Regions from separate parts of the Kribbella sp. NPDC048928 genome, predicted to be linked through region 1. Evidence: riboswitches for the same ligand, from Rfam matches in the RefSeq annotation. Region 1 holds a riboswitch; each other region holds the start of a gene.
What was found. A riboswitch is a leader RNA that binds a small molecule or an ion and turns the genes downstream of it on or off. The one in region 1 is predicted to bind ZMP and ZTP.
Positions count from the first base shown of each region.

Region 2: linked by a shared signal. The riboswitch ahead of ACGFI6_RS27080 (5-aminoimidazole-4-carboxamide ribonucleotide transformylase) and the one ahead of ACGFI6_RS24930 (bifunctional 5,10-methylenetetrahydrofolate dehydrogenase/5,10-methenyltetrahydrofolate cyclohydrolase) in region 1 are both predicted to bind ZMP and ZTP.
Region 3: linked by a shared signal. The riboswitch ahead of ACGFI6_RS17870 (glycine hydroxymethyltransferase) and the one ahead of ACGFI6_RS24930 (bifunctional 5,10-methylenetetrahydrofolate dehydrogenase/5,10-methenyltetrahydrofolate cyclohydrolase) in region 1 are both predicted to bind ZMP and ZTP.

Region 1 is NZ_JBICUC010000005.1:590,576-593,729, reverse strand. It holds gene prcA (proteasome subunit alpha) at 8-895, shown strand; gene ACGFI6_RS24940 (NUDIX hydrolase) at 892-1,533, shown strand; gene ACGFI6_RS24935 (hypothetical protein) at 1,533-1,877, shown strand; ZMP/ZTP riboswitch at 1,877-1,962, shown strand; gene ACGFI6_RS24930 (bifunctional 5,10-methylenetetrahydrofolate dehydrogenase/5,10-methenyltetrahydrofolate cyclohydrolase) at 1,981-2,850, shown strand; gene aroH (chorismate mutase) at 2,882-3,154, shown strand, end outside.
Region 2 is NZ_JBICUC010000006.1:405,365-408,518, reverse strand. It holds gene ACGFI6_RS27090 (acetolactate synthase large subunit) at 1-133, opposite strand, end outside; gene ACGFI6_RS27085 (class I SAM-dependent methyltransferase) at 460-1,179, shown strand; ZMP/ZTP riboswitch at 1,184-1,260, shown strand; gene ACGFI6_RS27080 (5-aminoimidazole-4-carboxamide ribonucleotide transformylase) at 1,279-2,157, shown strand; gene ACGFI6_RS27075 (MMPL family transporter) at 2,154-3,154, opposite strand, start outside.
Region 3 is NZ_JBICUC010000003.1:929,613-932,766, reverse strand. It holds gene ACGFI6_RS17875 (acyl-CoA dehydrogenase family protein) at 1-1,556, shown strand, start outside; ZMP/ZTP riboswitch at 1,556-1,636, shown strand; gene ACGFI6_RS17870 (glycine hydroxymethyltransferase) at 1,665-3,131, shown strand.

The sequences.
Region 1 (3,154 bases):
ACCTTCGATGAGCGTTCCGTTCTACGTCTCGCCCGAGCAGCTGATGCGGGACCGGGCCGACTTCGCCCGGAAGGGCATCGCCAAGGGCCGCAGCGCGATCGCGCTGCAGTATGCCGACGGCATCCTGTTCGTCGCGGAGAACCGCTCGCCCGCGTTGCACAAGGTGGCCGAGATCTACGACCGGATGGCGTTCGCCGCCGTCGGCCGGTACAACGAGTTCGAGAACCTGCGGATCGCCGGCGTCCGGCTCGCCGACATGCGCGGCTACTCGTACGACCGGCGTGACGTCACCGGCCGGGCGCTGGCCAACGCGTACGCGCAGACCCTCGGCGCGATCTTCTCCTCCGGCGGCGAGAAGCCGCTCGAGGTCGAGATCCTGGTCGCCGAGGTCGGTGCCGCGGCGAGCGACGACCAGATCTACCGGCTCACCTACGACGGCTCGATCGCCGACGTCCAGGGGTTCGCGGTGATGGGCGGCCCGGCCGAGCACGTCGCGGAGTACGTCGGCGAGCACTACACCGACGGCATCTCGCTGGCCGGTGCGCTCCGGCTCGCGGTGGACGCTCTCGCCCACGACGGCACCGAGGTCCGGGAATTGACTCCGGACCAGCTCGAGGTGGCGGTTCTGGACCGGACTCGTTCGCAGGTGCGCAAGTTCAAGCGGATCTCCGAGGAGACGCTGGCGAGCATCCTGTCCGAGTCCCGTCCGGCGGCCGAGACCGAGGCCGCCGGAGAGTCGGGGGACGACGCCGAGGCCACGGACTCCACTACCGACGCCGCGGATACTGCGGAGTCTGCGTCGGACTCGGCCGAGGGAACCCAGGAGGCTTCGCCGGGCGACGACGACGCGCCGGTGGCGCCGCCGGAGGACCCCGACGACACCCGTCCGCTGTGACGGACCCGCTCGACGCCTCAGCCGTCACCGACAAGGTGGCGGCTGAGCCGTCTCCGGAGCCCTCGGTGGGGTTGCCGGGGGAGTCTCGTCCGTCGGATCCGGAGCCGTGGGAGCTGCTGGGGGAGGAGCCGGGCTTCTCGCGCTTCCTCACCGTGCGCCTGCGGCGGTACCGGATGCCCGACGGCCGTGAGGTCGAGTGGGACGTGTTCGGGCCCGAGGCGGGCATCAGTTCCGGCATCACCGTGCTGCCGCTGACGCCGGAGGGGCGGATCGTCACGATCCGGATGTTTCGGGCCGGCCCCGACAGCGTCGTCACGAACCTCCCGGGCGGTCTGGTCGAGCCCGGCGAGGAGGTGGCGGTCGCCGGTGCGCGGGAGCTCGAGGAGGAGACCGGGTACACCTGCGAGACGCTCGACGTGGTCGGCTGGCAGTGGTCCGGCGCCTCGTCGACCTTCCGGAAGTACGTCGCGATCGCGCGCGGCTGCCGGCCCGACGGCAAGCAGCAACTCGACGAGGCCGAGGACTGCGTCCCGGTCGAGCTGACCGTCGACGCCTTCCGCACCGAGCTCCGCACCCCCGGCGCCATGACCGGCATCGACGCCGCCTACCTGGCCCTGGACCACGCCGGCCTGCTCTGATGGTGAAAGCCAGCCAGACGATCAACGTCCGGACGTGGTCGAAGACCGTCCCTGCGTACGGCCTTCGCCTGCACGATCTCGACCTGTACGTCCTGAAGAATCACCACAACCTGCTACGCGTCCTCGGGTACGAGCGCGTCGACGCCACCGCGTCCTGGGGCCGGAACATCCTGGTGTGGGCCCTGCACATGCTGTTCCTGGTCGCGCTCGTCACCGGCGTCACCACGGTCGGTCGCCGGGTGCCTGCCCGGAGAGACTTTCGCCGGATCGAGGCGCTGCCGCTCGGCGCCTCGACGACCATCACCCCTGGCGACTCCGGTGAGTATCCCGGGCCGGTAGGCTGAGGGTGGACCGCGACTGGCGTTGAGGTGGACGAACCACCGGGGAACGGTCTGCCACTCGGCTTCGCCGCGCGCCTGGGCACTCACAGCTTTGGAGGAGTGCGCGATGGCTGCTGAACTGATGGTTGGGACCGACCTGGCTGCTGCGATGGTGGCCAAGGCCGCGGAGCGGGCCGCCGCTCTGCAGGAGCAGCACGGCGTGCAGCCGTGCCTCGCGACAGTACTGGTCGGGGACGACCCGGCGTCGGCGACGTACGTACGGATGAAGCAGAACCGGTCCAAGAAGGCCGGGATCGCCTCCCGCAGCGTCGTACTGCCCGCGGAGACGACCACCGAGGAGCTGGTCGCCGAGATCACGAAGCTGTCCGACGACCCGGCGGTGCACGGGATCCTGCTGCAGCACCCGGTGCCGGCGCAGATCGACGAGCGGGCTGCGTTCGAGGCGATCGATCCGGCCAAGGACGTCGACGGCGTCACGCTGCGTTCGTTCGGGGCGATGGCCCTCAACGACGCGGCGGACCCCGGCTTCAAGTCCGCGACGCCGGGCGGCATCATGCGGCTGCTCGCCGCGTACGAGGTGCCGCTGGAAGGCGCGCACGCGGTGGTGATCGGCCGCAGCCCGATCCTCGGCAAGCCGGCCGGCATGTTGCTGCTGGCATCGAACGCGACCGTCACGTACGCGCACTCCAGGACCCGCGACCTGGCAGACCTGGTCCGCACGGCCGACGTCGTGATCGCCGCCGTCGGCAAGCCGAACTTCGTCCGTGGTGACTGGCTGAAGCCGGGCGCCGTGGTGGTCGACGCCGGGTACAACGAGGGCAACGTCGGCGACGTGCACTTCGAGGAGGCGGCCGAGGTCGCGCGGCTGATCACACCGGTTCCGGGCGGTGTCGGGCCGATGACGATCGCACTGCTGCTGGAGCAGACGGTCGACGCTGCTGAGACGGCTGTCCACTCTTTGACTACTCTGAACTAGGGTTGGAGCAGGCGAACAAGGAGGAGGAGACGTGGCGGTACGGGCGATCCGGGGTGCCACCCAGCTGGACGTGGACGAGCGTGAGCACCTGCTCGAGCGGTCCGCGGAGCTGGTGAAGGCGGTCCTGGAGGCGAACGATCTGGAGAACGAGGATCTGATCAGCATCCTGTTCACCGTCACGTCGGACCTCCGGTCGGAGTTTCCCGCGGTCGCGGGGCGGCAGATCGGGCTCACCGACGTGCCGCTGATGTGCATGCAGGAGATCCCGGTCCCGCATGCGCTGCCGCGGGTCGTGCGGCTGATG
Region 2 (3,154 bases), on a different contig from region 1:
GGATCTGGGTCGAGTCGAGCATCGGGTCGTACGCCGGGAGGATCGCGCCGCCCGGGATGCCGAAGACCGTGTCCACTCCGGCATGTTCCAGTGCGCGGATCAGAGCCTGTGCCCCGGTCAGCTGCTCACTCATGAGTGCCTTCCCTATGTCCTGGTTTCGCTGGGGTCGCGACCGATCCATCCTCGCTTGTGGCTGTCGTCTTGGCACTACTGGGTCTCAGATAGTCGCCCTGGCAACAAAAAACCCCTTCCGCCGGGTTGGCTGAAGGGGCGCGCTCGACTCAGTGGTCGCGTCAGTCGGCGCGCCGCACAAGTACGAGGAGAATCGATCGCATGTAGGCATTATTCGCCGACAACCGCCGACCGGGTCAAGTTCACCCCGCCTACATCTCATTTACTGAGACAGTCGTCTTACGGACGTGGCGTGCGGTCCAACGGCAGGGCGCTAGCATCACAGTGGTGACTGAGGACCCGTACGGCGACGAGCAACTGGTAGAGCTCTACGACTTGGACAACCCGGCCGGTGAGGACCACAAGTACTACCTGGGGCTGGCCGAAGGCACCCACAAGGTCGTGGACTTCGGGTGCGGGACAGGCCTGCTCACGCGGTCCCTCGCGGTGCCGGGTCGGGTGGTGATCGGCGTCGATCCGAGTACGACCATGCTCGGGTACGCGCGCCGGCAGCCCGGCGCCGACGCGGTCACCTGGATCGACGGGGACCACCGTGCCGTCGAGCCGACCGGCGATCTGGATCTCGTGGTCAGCAGCGGCAACACGATGATGCATGTCGCGGAGCAGGCGGCTGCCGTCACCGCGTTGGCCGCGGCGCTGCGTCCGGGCGGGATGCTCGCGTTCGAGTCGCGCAACCCGGCGGGGCGGGCCTGGCTGCAATGGACGAGCGAGGCGACGTACGGCGAACGGGACACCGCGGCCGGCCACCTGAAGGAATGGCTCGAGCTGACCGAGGTCGGCGACGGCCGGGTGGTGTTCGACGCGCACAACGTGTTCCCGGACGGCCACGACCGAATCTACCGCAACGTCCTGTACTTCCGCTCCGCCGAGGAGATCACCGCCGATCTCCGGGCGGCGGGGTTCACCGACGTGGTGATCGACGGCGGCTGGCACGGCGAGCCGCTCACCGACAAGGCGCCGCTGCTGGTGGTTCGCGCAACCAAGTAGGCTGACGGCACACCGCGACTGGCGAAGGTGGGTCACCACCAGGGAGCGAACTGCAAGGCGTCGTCCGCCTGGGCGCCTCCGATCGACTCGGAGGTTCCGATGCGTCTGCGGTACGGCATGAATCCTCACCAGACGGCCACTGCCGACGATCCACCGTTCGCGGTTCTCGCGGGCGAACCGTCGTACATCAACCTGCTCGACGCGCTCACCGGCTGGCAGCTGGTGCGGGAGGCGGCGCAGGCGTTCGGCGTGCCGGCTGCGGCGTCGTACAAGCACGTCTCCCCCGCCGGTGCTGCGCTCGGCGCGACGGTCGCGGCGGCGTACACGCGGGCGCGGGACGCGGATCCCAAGTCGTCGTACGGCGACTTCGTGGCGGTCTCGCATCCGGTCGACCTGGAGCTGGCCACGGTGCTGAAGCGGGTGGTCTCGGACGGGATCATCGCGCCCGGGTACGACGACGGCGTGCTCGAGATCCTCGCGGCGAAGAAGCGCGGGACCTATCTGGTGCTCGCGATGGACGCGTCGTACGAGCCGGCGGCGCAGGAGGTCCGAGACGTGTTCGGTGTCCGGCTGACGCAGGACCGGGACGCGCTGCCGGTGCCCCGCGACCTGCCGGACGACGCGGTGCTCGGCATGATCGTTGCCCGGTACACCCAATCCAACACCGTGGTGATGGTGAAGGACGGGATGACGATCGGCGTCGGCGCCGGGCAGCAGTCCCGGGTCGACTGCACGCGGCTGGCCGGCGCGAAGGCCGCGTTGTGGTGGTCACAGCATTCGGACGAGCCGTTGACCGGCGTCACGATGGTCTCCGACGGAGCACTGCCCTTCGCCGACAATGTCGAGGAAGCTGAGCGGTACGGCGTGACGCACATCGTCGAGCCAGGTGGGTCGATCCGGTCGGCCGAGGTCGCGGCGGCGTGCGCCGATCGCGGCATCAAGTGGTCCGCGACCGGCGTACGACTGTTCCGTCATTAGGTGATCGCGGCGGCCTTCTCCCGTTCCGGTGGTGCTGGGGGCGGGCCGCCTTCGAGCTGGATGTCGGGGACGATGCGGTCCAGCCAGCGCGGCAGCCACCAGGCGCGGGCGCCGAGCAGCGTCATCACCGACGGGACCAGGATCATCCGGACGATGCTGGCGTCGATCAGTACGGCCACCGCCATGCCGACCGCCAGCATCTTCACCGTCGGGTCGTCGTCGAGCACGAAGCTGAGGAACACCACGATCATGATCGCGGCCGCGGTCGTGATCACCCGCGCGGTCGCGCCGATCCCGATCGCCACCGCGCGGTGACTGTCCCGGGTCGCGATCCACGCCTCGTGCACCCGGGACAGCAGGAACACCTCGTAGTCCATCGACAGCCCGAACACGATCGCGAACATCAGCATCGGCACGAACGACGGAATCGGCACCAACTCGTCGATCCCGACCAGCGACGATCCCCAGCCCCACTGGAAGACCGCGACGATCACGCCGTACGCGGCGCCGACCGACAACAGGTTGAGGATCGCGGCCTTCACCCCGATCAGCAACGAGCGGAACGCGACCGTCAGCAGCAGGAACGCGAGCAGCACCACTGCCCCGATCAGCCACGGCATCCGGCTGCCCACCTTCTCGGTGAAGTCGACGTACCCGGCCGTGGTGCCGACGAGGTACGTCGGCTCCTTCTGGTTGGGCAGCACGTCGTCACGGATCCGGTTGACCAGGTCCTGGGTCTCCGCCGCGGACGGCGCCGTCGTGGGGATGACGTTGATGATCGCTGTCGTCCCCGCACTGTTGGTGCTCGGCGGCTGAACCGCGGCCACGCCGTCGGTCTTCTGTAGCGTGGACTGCAGGCCGCTGAGCAGCGTCTGCTTGTCGGTCGAGCTCTCCGACGGCAGCTGTACGACGACGGTCAGCGGACCGTTGGCGCCCGGGCCGAATCCTTTCGCGATCAGGTCGTACGCCTTCCGGCTGGAGTCCTGGGCCGGATCGG
Region 3 (3,154 bases), on a different contig from region 1:
GTGACGCCTTGCGTCCGTACGCAGCCGCCGCTGAGGACCTCACCGACGACCCCGGTCTGCGCCGGATCGGGGAGCTGGCGGGCTCGGAGGAGGCCCTCGCGCACGCGCTCCCGGCGAACCAGAACCCGCCGGTTCTGCGCACCCACGACCGGTACGGCAACCGCATCGACGAGGTCGACTTCCACCCGTCCTGGCACTGGCTGATGGAGCAGGCCGTCGGCTTCGGGCTGCAGGCGGCACCGTGGACCAGCGACCGCCCCGCGCCGCATCTGAGGCGCGCGGCGGGTTTCTACGTGTGGTCCCAGGTCGAGCCCGGCCACGGCTGCCCGATCTCCATGTCGTACGCCGCCGTACCGGCGTTGAAGGCCGACGAGCGGCTCGCGAAGGAGTGGATCCCGCAGCTCGCGTCGACGCAGTACGACGGACGCCGGCTGCCGGCCGCGGAGAAGCTCGGCGCACTGGCCGGGATGGGGATGACAGAGAAGCAGGGCGGCTCGGACGTACGGGCGAACCTCACCACGGCGACCCCCGCGGGCGACATGTACCTGCTGGACGGGCACAAGTGGTTCTGCTCGGCGCCGCAGGTCGACGTGTTCCTGGTCCTGGCGCAGGCGCCGGACGGGCTGAGCTGCTTCGTCGTACCGCGGGTCTTTGCTGACGGCAACCGCAATCCGTTCGCACTGCAGCGGCTCAAGGACAAGCTCGGGAACCGGTCGAACGCGTCCAGCGAGGTCGAGTTCCACGGCACGGTCGGGTATCGGCTGGGCGAGGAAGGGGCCGGCGTCCGGACGATCATCGAGATGGTCGCCGCGACCCGGCTGGACTGCGTCCTGGGCTCGTCCGCACTTCAGCGCCGAGCGCTCGTGGAGGCTGTCTGGCACACGCGGCATCGGTCGGCGTTCGGCGGGCTGCTGGCCGACAAGCCCGCGATGCAGAACGTACTGGCGGATCTGGCCGTCGAATCCGAGGCGGCGACCGCCCTGGCGATGCGGTTGGGGGCGGCGGTCGATGCGGCCCTCACCGGCGACGCGCGGGAGGCAGCGTTCCGCAGGATCGCGCTGCCGCTGGCGAAGTTCTGGGTCTGCAAGCGGACGCCGTTCATGGTCGCGGAGGCGCTGGAGTGTCTCGGCGGGAACGGGTACGTCGAGGAGTCCGGGCTGCCGCTGCTCTACCGCGAGTCGCCGCTGAACTCGATCTGGGAAGGGTCCGGGAACGTCAACGCGCTCGACGTCCTGCGGGCGCTGCGCAAACCCGAGTCGCTCGACGCCTGGCTGACCGAGCTGGCCGCGGTCCAGGGCGCCGATGCGCGGCTCGACGCGGCCGTGAACGACGTACTGCAAGCGCTTGCTGACGCTGCGAACGCCGAGGCCGGCGCCCGCCGGCTGGCCGCGCGGATGGCCCTGTGCCTGCAGGCTTCCTTGCTGATCCGGCACTCGACCCCCGCGGTCGCGGACGCGTTCGTCGCGTCCCGGTTGGCGGGCGACTGGGGTGGCGTCTTCGGGACGTTGCCGCGGACCACTCCCTTCGAGCAGATCCTCGAGCGCACGATAGGGTGAGCGGGTCGCGACTGGCGCGCTGAAGGTGGAGAACCACCGGGGAGCGAAACCCGTCGGCACCGTGCGCCTGGGTGCCTTCGACCCACTGCAACCGCAGGAGAGACAACGATGCCTCAACCCATCGACAACGCCGCATCCTTCGACGCCGCCGCCGCGTCGGCCGCGTACAACAACGCGCTGCAGGTGATCGCCGCGGTGGAGCCCACCATCGCCGGCGCGATCAAGTCCGAGCTGGCCGACCAGCGCTCCTCGCTGAAGCTGATCGCCAGTGAGAACTACGCCTCCCCCGCCACGCTGCTCACGATGGGCAACTGGCTGTCGGACAAGTACGCCGAGGGCACCGTCGGGCACCGCTTCTACGCCGGCTGCCAGAACGTCGACATCGTCGAGCAGACCGCCGCCGACCACGCCCGCGCGCTGTTCGGCGCCCCGCACGCGTACGTCCAGCCGCACTCGGGCATCGACGCGAACCTGGTCGCCTTCTGGGCGATCCTCGCGCAGCGGATCGAGTCGCCGACGCTCGCCGAGGCCGGCGCGAAGCACGTCAACGACCTCTCCGAGGACGACTGGACCAAGCTCCGGAAGGCGCTCGGCGACCAGAAGATGCTCGGCATGTCGCTGGACGCCGGCGGCCACCTGACGCACGGTTTCCGGCCGAACATCTCCGGCAAGATGTTCAATCAGCACTCGTACGGCACGAACCCGGAGACCGGGCTGCTCGACTACGACGAGGTCGCCCGGAAGGCCCGCGAGTTCAAGCCGCTGATCCTGATCGCCGGCTACTCGGCGTACCCGCGCAAGGTCGACTTCGCGAAGATGCGTGAGATCGCCGACGAGGTCGGCGCCACGCTGATGGTCGACATGGCGCACTTCGCCGGCCTGGTCGCGGGCAAGGTCTTCACCGGCGACTTCGACCCGGTCCCGCACGCGCACGTCACCACGACCACGACGCACAAGTCGCTGCGTGGCCCGCGCGGCGGCATGGTGCTCTGCCAGCCGGAGTACGCAGAGTCCGTCGACCGCGGCTGCCCGATGGTTCTCGGCGGTCCACTGAGCCAGACCATGGCCGCGAAGGCGGTCGCCCTGGCCGAGGCGCGGCAGCCGTCGTTCCAGGTGTACGCCCAGAACGTCGCGGACAACGCGGTCACGCTGGCCGAGGGCCTGATGAAGCGCGGCGTCAAGCTCGTGACGGACGGTACCGAGAACCACCTCGTCCTGCTCGACGTCTCGTCGTACGGCATCACCGGGCGGCAGGCCGAGTCCGCGCTGCTCGACGCGGGCATCGTCACCAACCGCAACGCCGTTCCGCGCGACCCGAACGGCGCCTGGTACACCTCGGGCGTCCGGATCGGTACGCCGGCGCTGACGACGCGGGGCTTCGGCGGCGACGAGTTCGACCGGGTCGCCGGGCTGATCGTGGACGTACTGTCCGCGACGACGCCGACGACCACCGCCGCGGGCGCTCCGTCGAAGGCGAAGTACGTGCTTGCCGACGGCGTCGCCGACAAGACCAAGGCCGCCTCGGCCGAGATGCTCGACAAGTTCCCGCTGTACCCGGGCCTCGAGCTCAACTGAACACCAGGACGGCGCCCGCTCCC